4 regions of the Streptomyces sp. NPDC046859 genome follow, and region 2 is predicted to be linked to each of the others. Evidence: riboswitches for the same ligand, from Rfam matches in the RefSeq annotation. Region 2 holds a riboswitch; each other region holds the start of a gene.
What was found. A riboswitch is a leader RNA that binds a small molecule or an ion and turns the genes downstream of it on or off. The one in region 2 is predicted to bind cyclic di-AMP.

Region 1: another riboswitch for cyclic di-AMP. It lies ahead of ABZ899_RS15800 (C40 family peptidase); the one in region 2 lies ahead of ABZ899_RS21690 (transglycosylase SLT domain-containing protein).
Region 3: another riboswitch for cyclic di-AMP. It lies ahead of ABZ899_RS21060 (M23 family metallopeptidase); the one in region 2 lies ahead of ABZ899_RS21690 (transglycosylase SLT domain-containing protein).
Region 4: another riboswitch for cyclic di-AMP. It lies ahead of ABZ899_RS19720 (NlpC/P60 family protein); the one in region 2 lies ahead of ABZ899_RS21690 (transglycosylase SLT domain-containing protein).

Annotation. Positions count from the first base shown of each region.
Region 1 covers NZ_JBEYXR010000009.1:34,688-38,207, reverse strand. Annotated here, with positions in the region: gene ABZ899_RS15800 (C40 family peptidase) at 1-1,837, opposite strand, end outside; cyclic di-AMP (ydaO/yuaA leader) riboswitch at 1,846-2,016, opposite strand; gene paaA (1,2-phenylacetyl-CoA epoxidase subunit PaaA) at 2,284-3,261, shown strand; gene paaB (1,2-phenylacetyl-CoA epoxidase subunit PaaB) at 3,258-3,520, shown strand, end outside.
Region 2 covers NZ_JBEYXR010000014.1:94,187-97,706, reverse strand. Annotated here, with positions in the region: gene ABZ899_RS21695 (HAD family hydrolase) at 1-446, shown strand, start outside; gene ABZ899_RS21690 (transglycosylase SLT domain-containing protein) at 497-1,231, opposite strand; cyclic di-AMP (ydaO/yuaA leader) riboswitch at 1,237-1,411, opposite strand; gene ABZ899_RS21685 (polyprenyl synthetase family protein) at 2,189-3,199, shown strand; gene ABZ899_RS21680 (DUF2092 domain-containing protein) at 3,502-3,520, shown strand, end outside.
Region 3 covers NZ_JBEYXR010000013.1:183,823-187,342, forward strand. Annotated here, with positions in the region: tRNA gene ABZ899_RS21050 (tRNA-Met) at 1-29, shown strand, start outside; gene ABZ899_RS21055 (PP2C family protein-serine/threonine phosphatase) at 155-1,240, shown strand; cyclic di-AMP (ydaO/yuaA leader) riboswitch at 1,473-1,630, shown strand; gene ABZ899_RS21060 (M23 family metallopeptidase) at 1,642-2,658, shown strand; gene ABZ899_RS21065 (aldo/keto reductase) at 2,809-3,520, shown strand, end outside.
Region 4 covers NZ_JBEYXR010000012.1:135,625-139,144, reverse strand. Annotated here, with positions in the region: partial or broken gene ABZ899_RS19725 (MOSC domain-containing protein) at 1-239, opposite strand, end outside; gene ABZ899_RS19720 (NlpC/P60 family protein) at 272-1,423, opposite strand; cyclic di-AMP (ydaO/yuaA leader) riboswitch at 1,432-1,591, opposite strand; gene pcrA (DNA helicase PcrA) at 1,933-3,520, shown strand, end outside.

The DNA of each region.
Region 1 (3,520 bases), on a different contig from region 2:
CGGGCCGGATCGCGCTGTGGATCGCGGCCTCTCCGGCGTACTCGATGGACTCCTCGCGGATGACGGTGCCGGGGCCCGGGGCGTGGATCATCATGCCGTTCCCGGAGTAGATGCCGACATGGCCGGCGTGGTACAGGACCAGGTCGCCGGGCTCCAGCTGGGTCAGGGCGACGCCCTGCCCGGCGGTGGCCTGCTCCTGGGCGGTGCGGGGGAGCGCGATACCGGCGGCCTTCCAGGCGGCCTGGGTGAGCCCGGGCCCGTCGAAGGTGTTCGGTCCCGTCGTCCCCCAGACACAAGGCTTGCCGACCTGGGCCCGGGCGAACTCCAGCGCCCTCAGCGCCCGAGTGTCCTGCGGAACCGCCACGGGGGCGGGAGCCGGAGCGGCGGCCTGGAAGCTCCCGGTCAGCGGGGCCGCCGGGAAGCCGCCGGTCTGGGTGACGGCCGGGAAGCCGCCGGTCTGGTCGATCGCGGGGAAGTTCCCGGTCTGGTCGACGGCGGGGAAGCTCCCGGTCTGGGCCGCTGCCGGAAAGCCGCCGGTCTGGTCGATCGCGGGGAAGTTCCCGGTCTGGTCGACCGCGGGAAAACTGCCGGTCTGGGCCGCTGCCGGAAAGCCGCCGGTCTGGGTCGCCGCCGGGAAGCCGCCGGTCTGGGTGACGGCCGGGAAGCCGCCGGTCTGGTCGATCGCGGGGAAGTTCCCGGTTCGGTCGACCGCAGGGAAGCTCCCGGTCTGGGCCACGCCGGGAAAACTCCCGGTCTGGGTGACGGCGGGAAAGCCGCCGGTCTGGTCGACCGCGGGGTAGCTCCCGGTCTGGGCCACGGCGGGAAAACTCCCGGTCGGGTCGACCATGGGGAAGCTTCCGGTCCGGCCGGCCCCGGCGAACCCGGCGTCCGGGGCGGCGAACACCTGCGGGGCACTCGCCGTCCCCATGGCCGGCGTCGACTGGTGACCAGGGGCGGCAGGGAACAAGGTGTCCACCGGCGGCGCGGGCAGAGCCGTCGTCCCCGGAGGGACCGTCGTCAGATCGGCGGGGCTCTGCGCCTCCAGGGCGTCCCACCGGGTCTGCGCCGCGGGCGGGAACGATGCCGGGGCAGCCGGCGGGGCCTCCAGGGCCGGGGTGGTACGGCCTGCGCGCGCGGACAACAGTTCGCGCGCCTGTGCCAGCTTGCGCAGGCTGCGTTCCTTGCTCGCGCGCAGCACGGACCGCTGCGCCGCTTCCGGATCCGCGGTGGCCGGGGCGGGCAGCGCCGGGGCCGCCCCGGATTCGAGGGCCGGCGTGGTCGCCGCGGGCAGCGCCGCGACCGGACCCGCGGTGAGTTCTCCCATGACTGCCGAGCGGGCGGTTCCGGCCGTCAACTCGGCGACCGGTGCGGACGATCCGGCGGGCAGCTCCAAAGCGGTGCGGCCGGATATCTCCCGTGCGCCGTCGCCGGCCGACGGGCGTGCGGACCGGGCCGGGGCGGACCGCTCCGGCATCCGGTCCCTCGGCAGCACGGCCGGAACCGTCGGGCCCAGCTTGGACCGGGCGACGTCGAACCACTGCCGGGCCACCTCGTCGAGCGGGGCCGAGCCCCGGCCGCCGTCACCGTCACGCCCCGAGGTCGCCGGGCCGCCCGCGCGCTTGCGCGGTCCCGTCGACGAGGCGCGGGTGGCGTTGAAGGTCCCGGTGTCGGTCTCGGCCCGGTCGTAGAGCGAGCTGACCCGCCGGCTGACCTCCTCGCGGCTCGGTCCCTCGTCCGCCTGGGCGGCACCGGCCGACTGGCCGAGCAGGGCCACCGAGGTGAGGGCTGCTGCCGAGGCGAGCGCGGAGTTGCGCATACCGGTGCGTTCCGGCGCCATGGGCGACGTGCTCCTTCCGTACTCCGCCTACCGAGTTAGCTGACGGGTTCGGGCGTTCGCGTCGGAAGGTGTGCCCTACGACCCGGCCCGTCACGGCCTCGGGTCGATTCACCCCATGGTTCGGTTGGGTCCCCGGTTCCGCGGCCCCGCAGGGCACGCCGATTCGGCGGAGGCCGCTCGTCCCGACGGGGTCCGCCGGAGTTCAACGCGCGTCCTGAGCCGATAACTTAGCCAACTTGTGTGCCTGCAGTGAAGGTTGACGTGCGAAATGTCCGATACGTTTCTGTGACCTTCGACGCCGGTGGCTGCGATCGGGTCGGTTCGCGTCACGGCGCGCCCGCGTGGTCACGCAGGGTAGTGACGCCGTTGGTCTCAAGGGTCTTGCTCCACTCGGCGAAACACGTCACACTGGCACCGAACGAATGGTCGGTTGGGAAGCGGGAGCGATGACGACCTCACACTCCACCGAGGCGCCCCCACAAGGGCCGCTTGAGGAGCACTTCGACGCGACGATCGCGCGCGACCAGCGCGTCGAGCCGCGGGACTGGATGCCGGACGGCTACCGCAACACGCTGATCCGGCAGATCGCGCAGCACGCCCACTCGGAGATCATCGGCATGCAGCCGGAGGGTGAGTGGATCACCAAGGCGCCCTCGCTGCGCCGCAAGGCGATCCTCTTCGCGAAGGTGCAGGACGAGGCCGGTCACGGCCTGTACCTGTACTCGGCCGCCGAGACCCTGGGCGCCGACCGCGCCGACCTGACCGACCGGCTCATCGAGGGCCGCCAGAAGTACTCCTCGATCTTCAACTACCCCACGACGAGCTTCGCCGACGTCGGCGTCATCGGCTGGTTCGTGGACGGCGCCGCGATCTGCAACCAGGTGCCGCTGTGCCGCAGCTCCTACGGCCCGTACGCGCGCGCGATGGTGCGGATCTGCAAGGAGGAGTCGTTCCACCAGCGGCAGGGCTACGAGCTGCTGATGACGATGATGCGCGGCACCGAGGCCCAGCGGGAGATGGTCCAGGACGCTGTGAACCGCTGGTGGTGGCCCTCCCTGATGATGTTCGGGCCGCCCGACGACTCCTCGCCCAACTCCGCCCGCTCGATGGCCTGGAAGATCAAACGGCACAGCAACGACGAGCTGCGCCAGCGGTTCGTCGACATGACGGTCCCGCAGGCCGAGAAGCTCGGCGTCACCCTGCCCGACCCGGAGCTGCGCTGGAACGCCGAGCGCGGCCACCACGACTTCGGCACGCCCGACTGGGACGAGCTGATGCGGGTCATCAAGGGTGACGGCCCGTGCAACGCACTGCGGGTGGAACGACGCAGGAGCGCCCACGAAGAGGGCGCCTGGGTGCGGGAGGCGGCCACTGCCCACGCGGCCAAGCAGGCCGCCCGCGCGGAGAAGGGAGCGGTGGCATGAGCACCGGAAAGCAGGACTGGCCGCTGTACGAGGTGTTCGTCCGGGGCAAGCGCGGACTGAACCACGTCCACGTCGGCTCGCTGCACGCCGCCGACGACCGGATGGCGCTGACCCACGCCCGCGACCTGTACACCCGGCGGAACGAGGGCGTCAGCATCTGGGTCGTGCGCTCCGAGCACATCGCCGCCTCCACCCGCGACGAGAAGGACCCGTTCTTCGCGCCCAGCGCCGACAAGGTCTACCGCCACCCCACCTTCTA
Region 2 (3,520 bases):
TGCCCCACCCGACGCTGCCGGCGGTGCGGGTGCGGCACCGCGAGGACCTGTGGTGCGAGCCGATCAGCAAGGTGCTGCTGCGCCATCCGACTCTGTCGGACGACGAGTTGGCGGCGACGGCCCGCGCGGTGGTGGGTTCGCTGGCGACGGTCACGATGTCGGGGCCGGGCACCGTCGAACTCCAGCCGAGCGGCATCACGAAGGCGACCGGCCTCGCGCTCGCCGCCGAGCATCTCGGCCTGGGCCCGCACGAGACCATCGCCTTCGGGGACATGCCCAACGACATCCCCATGTTCGACTGGGCCGCCCACGGTGTGGCGATGGCCAACGCGCATCCCGAACTCAAGTCGGTCGCGGACGAGATCACCTTGTCCAACGAGGACGACGGCATCGCCGTCGTCCTCGAGAGACTGTTCGCCCGCAGCCTGGCCGAGTTCCCCTACTAGAGGTCCCCGGCGGCAAGTTCCCCCTATGGGAGGGGGAGAGCCGGCACGGCTCAGTAGGGGCCGTTCACGTTGTCGATCGAACCGTAGCGAGCGGCCGCGTAGTTGCAGGCGGCCGTGATGTTCGCGACCGGGTCGAACGGGTCGTACGCGGTGCCCGGCACGTGGTACGTCGCGAAGGTGGGGTCGATGACCTGGAGGAGACCCTTGGACGGGGTGCCCGCGATCGCGTTGGAGTCCCAGTTGTTGATGGCGGCCGGGTTGCCCGACGACTCACGCATGATGTTGCGGTGGATGCCCTCGTAGGAACCGGGGATCCCCTTCTGCGCCATGATGTCGAGCGCCTCGCGGATCCAGCCGTCGAGGTTGTCGGCGTACGTCTTCGCGGAGGCCTGGGTGGCCTGGGCGACGGCGGACTTCTTGACGGGGGCGGACGCCGTGCTCGCCTTCGACGGCTCGGCCTTCTTCGTGCTCCGGACCTTCAGGTCGACACCCGGGTGGATCAGCCGGGGGTCGTCGCCGATGGCCTTGCGGTTGTCCTTGTAGAGCTGCTGCCAGCCGCCCTGGGCGTCGTAGCGGTCGGCGATCCCGTACAGGGTGTCGCCCTTCTTGGTGGTGTAGCTGACGGAGCCGACCTTGGCCACGGTGGGGGCCTTGGCGGGCTCGGCGGCGCTCGCGGTGGTCGCGCCCAGCAGGGGGAGCGCGAGAGCGGCGGTACCGGCTCCGGCGGCGATGACGCGCCGGGCGAACGGGCTGGTACGGGTGCGGCGGTGCTTGCCTCGGGACATGGCGCTGTTCCTCTCCGGCGCCTGCGAGGTGAGCTGTCGGGTTCGGGCGGGAGCTGCCCGGCCACGCCGCCGTAGGACGACGTGACTTCACCCCTAGCCGTCCCGGCGCGCCATCGAGGCGTGCGGTACGGCGACTTACCTGGGTCCCCCGCTCCTGCCGTGCGAGTGCGTTGTGTAGGTGGATGACTCGGGCGGCGGCAGGATTCGGCGTCCGCCCGACAGAGCGGGAACGTATGCGACAGCACATGTAGGGAACAAGTGCCGCAATCACCTGACGTGCTAGTTGACCATGGTCTGAGGCGTATGGGGCGCTTGATCCTTTGCGGTTGCCAATTCTCAACTCGCTTTTGTGGCAAGGGGTCGACGGGCTCCGGCGGCGGAGGGGCCGATGCGGGGTCGCGTGACCCAACTCACGGAGATCACAACAGCGGCAAATCGGGCAATGGCTCCAACTCCCCTGTTATTGCCTGCACGTGAAAAACTCACTGTCAACGCGCCCATCTGCCCCTTGAGTCCGGAGAGTCCGTTTTGCGGGTGCGGAGCAAAAGGTGCGAAAGGGTGGCGGCGCGCCCGGCTCGCCGGCTCGCAGGAACCTCGCCCTTCGTGTCGGTCGTTGAGGAGGCGTGGAGGCGTCCGGAGGGCGGGTCGGGGTAGACGGGAGCGGGGGTGTCGCGCGGACCCGCGGCGTATCCCTCAAAGAGTCGAACGCAGTTTCGGTTCGGGAAAGCGTGGGGGAGTGGGTGGCTACACACAGTGACGTACCGATAAAACGATGAATGTCCATCCTTATCGGGTGATCAAAAAACATACCGACCGTGAACCGATGTCGCCCGTGGTGGACGGGTGGGCGGCATCGGTGATCGAAACGTGACCGGATACGCTGACTTGAGTGATGGCAGCGACCTATCGACAAACCGTGTAACCAGCCGAAAGACACCAGCAGACAGGAGACCCCTCGTGACCGTCGTCGGGCCGTTCGGGCTGAGCGTGCGGGACCAGGCTCTGGAAGCCGATGTCCAGGCCGGATTGGCGGCCGTCGAGGAGGGACTGCTCGAAGCCACCAAGAGTGAGGTCCCCTTCATCACCGGGGCCGCCCAGCACCTGGTGCGGGCGGGCGGAAAGCGCTTCCGGCCGCTGCTGGTGATGCTCGCCGCGCGCTTCGGGGACCCGTACGCCCCGGGGATCGTGCCGTCGGCCGTGGTGGTGGAGCTGACCCATCTGGCGACGCTGTACCACGACGACGTGATGGACGAGGCCGAGGTCCGGCGCGGGGTCGACAGCGCGAACACCCGCTGGGGGAACTCCGTCGCGGTCCTCACCGGCGACTTCCTCTTCGCGCGCGCCTCGCACATCCTGGCCGACCTCGGGCCCGAGGCGGTGCGGGTGCAGGCGGAGGCGTTCGAGCGGCTGGTCACGGGCCAGATCCTGGAGACGGCCGGGCCGCAGGACGGCCGGGACCCCGTGGAGCACTACCTCGACGTGCTGAGCGGCAAGACCGGGTCGCTGGTGGCGGTGTCCTGCCGCTTCGGGGCGATGATGTCCGGCGCCGACGAGACCGTGGTCGACGTGCTCACCCAGTACGGGGAGCGGCTCGGCGTCGCCTTCCAGCTCGCGGACGACGTCCTGGACATCGCGAGCGACTCCCGCGAGTCCGGGAAGACACCCGGCACCGATCTGCGCGAGGGCATCCCGACCCTGCCGGTGCTGCGGCTGCGGGAGCGCGCGGAGCGTCTGGGGCTGCCCGAGGACATCGCCCTGTGCGAGCTGCTGGACTCCGACCTGAGCGAGGACGCCCGGCTCGCCGAGGCGCTGGCCGCCCTGCGTGAGCACCCGGCGCTGGAGCAGGCCCGGCGGGACACGGTCCGCTACGCGGAGGACGCGCGCGCCGCGCTGGCGCCCCTGCCGGAGAACGACGCGAAGGCCGCCCTGATGGAGCTGTGCGACGCCGTCGTGCACCGGGCCGCCTGAAGCCCGGCGTCCCTGCCGCGGCACTGCCCCCGCGGCCACCCTTCCCCTCCTCGCCCCACCCCCCGACCCCTACGGGTCGGGGGAGGTCCACCCCTCCGGCGTCATACCGCAGGTGTACACGGAGTTGGCTCCGCAGGTTGACGAAACTCCCTGACCGATTTGGTCAGATGGACATCACGGAAACACCACTCCTCACCGATTCGGGTGAGAATGGCGGCTCAGGGGTGGACCTTGCCGGGTCGTGAGACTCGCGGGCGACAGACGAACGGACGGCCGCCGCCGACGACGGAGGTAGGGCACACATGGCACCGTACGAAGTCG
Region 3 (3,520 bases), on a different contig from region 2:
GGTCGCAGGTTCAAATCCTGTCCCCGCTACTGAAGGCTCAGGGCCGGAACTCATCAGTTCCGGCCCTGAGTGTTTTCCGGGCCGTCCCCGGCCGTGTCCCCCCGGTCGGACGACCCCGCTCGCCCGCCGCCACCGCTTCGGCAACCCTGGTCAGGTGGAGGAAGGGCGAATCTCGTACGTGCGCCGGTCGGTCCGGGCGCTGCCCGCCCTGCTGATCGCGGCCGGACTGGCCTACGACTTCGCCTCCCCCCTCGCGTTCTCCGGCGCCCCCTTCCTCACCGCCGCGCCCCTCGTCGCCGCCCCCCTCTACTCGCTGCACGGCACGGTGTGCACCGGGGCCGCCGCCGTCTGCGCGCTGCTCGTCGTGCGGTTCACCGTCGGCGGGCTGGAGACGGTGGAGGCGGTCACCGAACTGGTCACCGTGGTCGTCGTCTCCGCGCTCGCCGTCGTCATCAACGTCCTCGTCCGCCGCAGCGGCGAACGCCTGGCCTCCGCCCGCCGTGTCGCCGAGGCCGTCCAGCGCGCCCTCCTGCCCGAACCGGCCGAACGGGTCGGCGGGTTCCAGGTGGCCGCGCTCTACGAGGCGGCCCAGGAGGACGCCTCCATCGGCGGCGACCTGTACGCCGTGCAGGACACCCCGCACGGCGTCCGGATGATCGTGGGCGACGTGCGCGGCAAGGGGCTCGGCGCGGTCGGCGCCGTCGCCGCCATGATCGGGGCCTTCCAGGAGGCCGCCGAGCAGGAGACCACCCTGGAGGCGGTCGCGCAGCGGCTGGAGCGGGCCCTGGCACGCGAGAGCGGCCGGAGCGACGGAGGGGACCCCCGCGAGGGCTTCACCACCGCCGTCCTCGCCGAACTGCCGCACGGCGCGCCGAAGGTGCGTGTCGTCAACCGGGGGCACCCCCCGCCGCTGCTGCTGTACGCCGACGGAGCCGTGCGGCCGCTGTCCGCGAGCGATCCCGCGCTGCCGCTCGGCATGGGCTGGCTCGGCACCTGGCCCGACCGGGCCGACGAGGCCGAGTTCCCGAGCGGGGCGACGCTGCTGCTCTACACCGACGGGCTGTCGGAGGCACGCGACCGCACAGGCCGCTTCTACGACCCCGAGCAGGCTCTGGCGGGGCGGGCCGACGCGCTGCGCGAACCGGCCGTGCTGCTCGGGACGCTGGCGGCCGAGGCACGCCGGCACTCCGGGGGCGGCATGGCGGACGATCTGGCCCTCCTGGCCGTGCGCCGCCCCTGACGTCTCTCACGGACGGTGAGTGAACGAATCCCCTCCGCATAACGACTGATACACCGTCAGAAACGGATGGGCGAATCGACGAGAGCAACTCGCCCGATTTGGCCCGCTCATGACCCGTAAGTCCAGCCGGAAAACGTTAATGATCAAGTGGAACGGCTTGGAATCCGTACCCCGCGTCTATTAACGTTCGATAACGCAGCGCGGTCGTCCCAGCCGTCACAAGAGGCGGCTCCGTGCGCACGCGCCGAATCCTGCGAAGGAACCGGGGAACCACCACCTTGGGGTGAATCGCGCGGATACCACCGTGACATCACGGTACGTATACGCGCGTAGGAGACCTTCCTGCTCCGAACCCGTCAGCTAACCCGGTAGGCGAGAAGGAAGGAAAGGAGTACGCCCACGTGGCGTCGAACCGTCCTGCTCCCCATGCCCCGTTCGTACCCGGTCAGCGCACCGCCGACACCTTCGGCTACGACCGCACCGACGACGGCCCCTTCGAGGAGTGGAACCCCACCGCGGAGTCCCTCCGCCCCGTGCGCGGCAGGCACCGCGTCTCCAAGCAGCGCGGCGGGGGACTCGCCCGCAGCTCCACGGTTCTCGGCGTCGGCGTCATAGCGGCCGTCGGCGCGGGCGGCATGGCCACCGCGCAGAGCGGCAAGCCGCCGGTCGCCATCACCCTTCCCGACCTGCCCCTGATCTCCGACGACGACTCCGCCGCGGGCGACACCACCACCGCCCTCAGCACCATGGGCGAGACCGGCGAGGAGACCGCCCGGAGCGGCTCCGACGCCGGTGAGGCGCTGCGCAGCCGGATCATCGCCCAGGCCGAGTTCCAGCAGGACCAGGTCGACAGCAAGGCCGCCGCGGCCGCCGTCGCCGCCGCCGAGAAGGAGGTCGCCGAGGCGGCCGCCAAGGCGGAGAAGGAGGCCAAGGAGAAGGCCGCCGCCGCGAAGGCCGCCGCCGAGGAGGAGGCCCGCAAGAAGGCCGAGGCCGAGCGTCTCGCCGAGCTGGCCAAGCAGTACACGCTGCCGACCTCTTCGTACACCCTCACCTCGACGTTCGGTGAGGCCGGCGCCTACTGGTCGTCCGGGCACCACACGGGCCTCGACTTCGCCGCGCCGACCGGCACCCTGATCAAGGCCGTCCACTCCGGCACGATCACCTTCGCCGGCTGGGACGGCTCCTACGGCTACAAGACCGAGCTCACCCTCGACGACGGCACCGAGATCTGGTTCGCCCACCAGTCCTCGATCAGCGTCAGCGTCGGCCAGAAGGTCAACACCGGTGACGTCATCGGCCGCGTCGGCGCCACGGGCAACGTGACGGGCGCCCACCTGCACCTCGAGGTGCACCCCGACGGCAGCGCGGGCGGCATCGACCCGCTGGCCTGGCTGCGCGGCAAGGGCCTCACCCCCTGAGCACCCTCCCCACCTGATCCCCGGCGGTCCTGACGACGACCCCCCGACGTCAGGGCTGCCGGTCCTCGGTGCGCCGGATCGCCCCTTTTTTGCACGGAATTCATCTCCGAAGCGGAATCGCCGGTACCGCCGCCGTCGTTGGTGACTTACATGACTTCATTGCGCAAGCTCGGCTCTTCCGGCCTCGAGGTCTTCCCCCTCTGCCTGGGCGGCAACGTCTTCGGGTGGACCGCCGACGAGGCAGACTCCTTCGCCGTCCTCGACGCCTACACCGCGGCGGGCGGCAACTTCATCGACACGGCCGACTCGTACTCGGCGTGGGTCGAGGGCCATGTGGGCGGTGAGTCCGAGACCGTCATCGGCAACTGGCTCAGGGCCCGCGGTAACCGGGACGACGTCGTGATCGCCACCAAGGTCAGCCAGCACCCCGACTTCCGCGGCCTGAAAGCGGCCACCATCAAGGCGGCCGCCGACGCCTCGCTGCGCCGCCTCGGCACCGACCGCATCGACCTGTACTACACCCATTTCGACCAGCCGGAGGTGCCGGTCGAGGAGATCATCGGCGCCCTGGACGAACTGGTGAAGGCCGGCAAGGTCCGGCACATCGGCGCGTCCAACATCTCCGCCGAGCGGCTGGCGGCCTCCCTCGCCTTCTCCGACCGCGAGGGCCTGGCCCGGTACGTGGCGCTCCAGCCCCACTACAACCTGGTCTCCCGTGACACCTACGAGGGCGCGCTCCAGGACCTCGCGGAGCGGGAGAACCTGGCCGCGGTGCCGTACTACGCGCTCGCGGCGGGCTTCCTCACCGGCAAGTACCGTCCGGGCACCACGGTGGACAGCCCGCGTGCGCAGGGCGCCGGAC
Region 4 (3,520 bases), on a different contig from region 2:
ACGGCCTCGGCGCCGATGCGCAGCAGCGTGCCCACCGCGAGTCCGAGCAGGTCCAGGCCGTGCGTGGTGACGTTCTCCCCGAGTTCGCCGGGCGCCACCCGGAACTTCGCCTCGGCGAGTTCGGCGAAGAGCTCCTCATGGATGAGGTGCACCTGGCGCAGGTTCGGCTGCGCGGGGTCCTGGGCGACGCGGGAGCGGTGCTTCACCGTCACCCCCGCGTGGACGTCCCCGTCCACTCCCGGACACGGCCCCCCTTCGTTCGCCCCGGCCCTCACGCCGGGCGGACCACACTGTGGATCGACGACTCGCCGTCGTAGTAGATCGACTCCTCGCGGACGTACGCGCCGGGCTTCGGGGCGTGGATCATCATGCCGTTGCCGACGTAGAGGCCCACGTGGGTGACGTCGTCGTAGAAGAAGACCAGGTCACCGGGCTGGGCGCTGGACAGCGGGACCGTCGTGCCGGCGCTGACCTGGTCGTAGGTGACGCGCGGGATGTCCACGCCGGCGGCCTTCCAGGCGGCCTGGGTGAGGCCGGAGCAGTCGTAGGAGCCGGGGCCGGTGGCGCCCCAGACGTACGGCTTGCCGATCTGGGTGCGGGCGAAGGCCAGCGCCTTCCCGGCCCTCGTGGCGTACGACCCGTCCGGGGCGGTGCTGCCCTGCTCCCGCTGATCCTGTTCCTGCTGCTGCGCGGCCTCCTCGCGGCGGCGCTCGGCCTGCGCCTGCTGCCGGGCCAGTTCCTCGGCCTTGCGGGCGGCCTCTTCCTGCTTGCGCTTCTCGATCGCGGCGAGGCGGGCCTTCTCCTGCGCGGTCAGCTCGGAGAGCAGCCGGCGCGCGTCCGCGAGCTTCTTCTGGACGGTGAACTTGGCGGTCCGCAGGTCCTTCTGCGACGCGGTGAGCGTCTCGAGGCTCCGGGTGGCCTCCTGCCGCTTCTTCATCGTCGCGGACTGATCGGTGAAGTACTCGTCCACCGACTGCTTCTGACGGCCCGTCATGCGGCTCATCAGCTGGGACTGGTCGAAGTAGTCCTGGGGGCTGTCCGCGAGGAGGAACGTCGCGGTGTCCGGGGCGGCGGCGCCGGTGCGGTACTGGGCGGCGGCGTTGCGGCCGAGCTCCTCGCGCGCGTCGTTGAGCTTCTGCGTGCGCCGGGCGACGTCGTCGAGGAGGGTGTCGACGCGCTTGCGCTGCTTGGTCGTCTTCTCCTTGGCCGCGTTGTACTTCTCGGTGGCCGACTCCGCCTGGCGGTAGAGGTCGTCGACCTTCTTCTCGACCTCTTCGAGGCTCGGCCTGTCGTCGGCGGACGGGTTCGCCTGGGCCGTCTGGGACAGCAGGGCCACGGAGGTGAGGGCCGCGGTGGCCAGCGCGGGGGTCCGTATGCCGGCCACGCGTGTTCCGGAGGGACGCGACTTGCGGTGCGACGCCAAGGGAGGCGACTCCTTCCATGCTCCGCCTACCGAGTTAGCTGTCGGGTTCGGGCGGGTGGTTCGGAAGGGTTGCCCTACGGCCGCTCCCGGGACGGGGAGTCGGGCCGATTCACCCCAAGTTCGGTGGGTCCCCGGCTCCGGATGCACCGGACTCGGCGGAGGCCGCACGGCCCGGCGTCGTTCGCCGGTGGGGGTCGTACGGCCTGCCCGGCACGGTAGCCAACCGGTGTGGCCGCTGTGAAGGTTGATGTGCGATATGCCCGATACATTTTCGTGACCTTGAGTCCGGGGCGCGGATGGAGGGGGGCGGCTCGGGCGGCCGATGCCGTTCTGAGGCATCCATGCCTCCTGTTCCCAATGGGCCGATACGCACTGCTCGGCGCCGGGCGGTGTGTGGCGTGATGGCATGACTTCGCACGGTGATCGGCGGGCCGCGCACCGCCCCGGATGGTGTGATGTTCTCCAGGCGGCAGCCGGTTGTCGGTGGGGCCGCCTAGACTCGGAGAGCGATGAGCAGCCTCTTTGACGACAGCTTCCTGGCGGACCTCCAGGCCCCACGGGCCCACGGGGAAGAGCACCCGCCACCGCCCGAGGACGATCACACTCCGGAGCCGCTTCCGGAGGATCTGTTCGGCGGGAAGTTCGACGTGCCGCCGGACCGCGACGCCTACTACCGCGACGGCGCCCCGCGCCCGGCCCTCGACGCCGCCGCGCTGCTGGAGGGGCTCAACGAGAACCAGCGCGCGGCCGTCGTCCACTCCGGCACCCCGCTGCTCATCGTGGCCGGGGCCGGGTCCGGCAAGACGCGCGTGCTCACGCACCGCATCGCCTACCTGCTCGCCGAGCGGAACGTGCATCCGGGCCAGATCCTGGCGATCACCTTCACCAACAAGGCCGCCGGCGAGATGAAGGAGCGCGTCGAGCAGCTCGTCGGACCGCGGGCGAACGCGATGTGGGTGATGACCTTCCACAGCGCCTGCGTCCGCATCCTGCGCCGGGAGAGCAAGAGGCTCGGGTTCACCTCCTCGTTCTCGATCTACGACGCCGCCGACAGCAAGCGGCTGATGGCGCTCGTCTGCCGGGACCTCGACCTCGACCCGAAGCGGTTCCCGCCCAAGTCGTTCAGCGCCAAGATCAGCAACCTGAAGAACGAGCTGATCGACGAGGAGGACTTCGCCGCCCAGGCCACCGACGGGTTCGAGAAGACCCTCGCCCAGGCGTACGCGCTGTACCAGTCGCGGCTGCGGGAGGCCAACGCCCTCGACTTCGACGACCTGATCATGACGACGGTCAATCTGCTGCGCGCCTTCCCGGACGTCGCCGAGCACTACCGCCGCCGGTTCCGCCATGTGCTGGTGGACGAGTACCAGGACACCAACCACGCGCAGTACGCGCTGGTGCGCGAGCTGGTCGGCACGTCCGAGCACCCCGTCGACGTACCGCCCGAGGCCGAGGTCCCGCCCGCCGAGCTGTGCGTGGTGGGTGACGCCGACCAGTCGATCTACGCCTTCCGGGGCGCCACCATCCGCAACATCCTCCAGTTCGAGGAGGACTACCCGGACGCGACGACGATCCTCCTGGAGCAGAACTACCGCTCCACACAGACCATCCTCAGCGCCGCCAACGCCGTCATCGAGCGCAACGAGTCCCGCCGGCCCAAGAACCTGTGGACCAACGCCGGCGCGGGCGCGCGCATCACCGGCTACGTCGCGGACACCGAGCACGACGAGGCGCAGTTCGTCGCCGACGAGATAGACCGCCTGACCGACAAGGGCGAGGCGAAGGCCGGCGACGTCGCCGTCTTCTACCGGACGAACGCCCAGTCCCGTGTCTTCGAGGAAGTCTTCATCCGCGTCGGGCTGCCGTACAAGGTCGTCGGCGGTGTGCGCTTCTACGAGCGCAAGGAGGTCCGGGACGTCCTGGCCTACCTGCGGGTCCTGGCCAACCCCGAGGACTCCGTCCCGCTGCGCCGGATCCTGAACGTCCCCAAGCGCGGCATCGGCGAGCGTGCCGAGGCCATGATCGACGCCCTGTCGCAGCGGGAGAAGATCAGCTTCCCGCAGGCCCTGCGGCGCGTCGACGAGGCGTACGGCATGG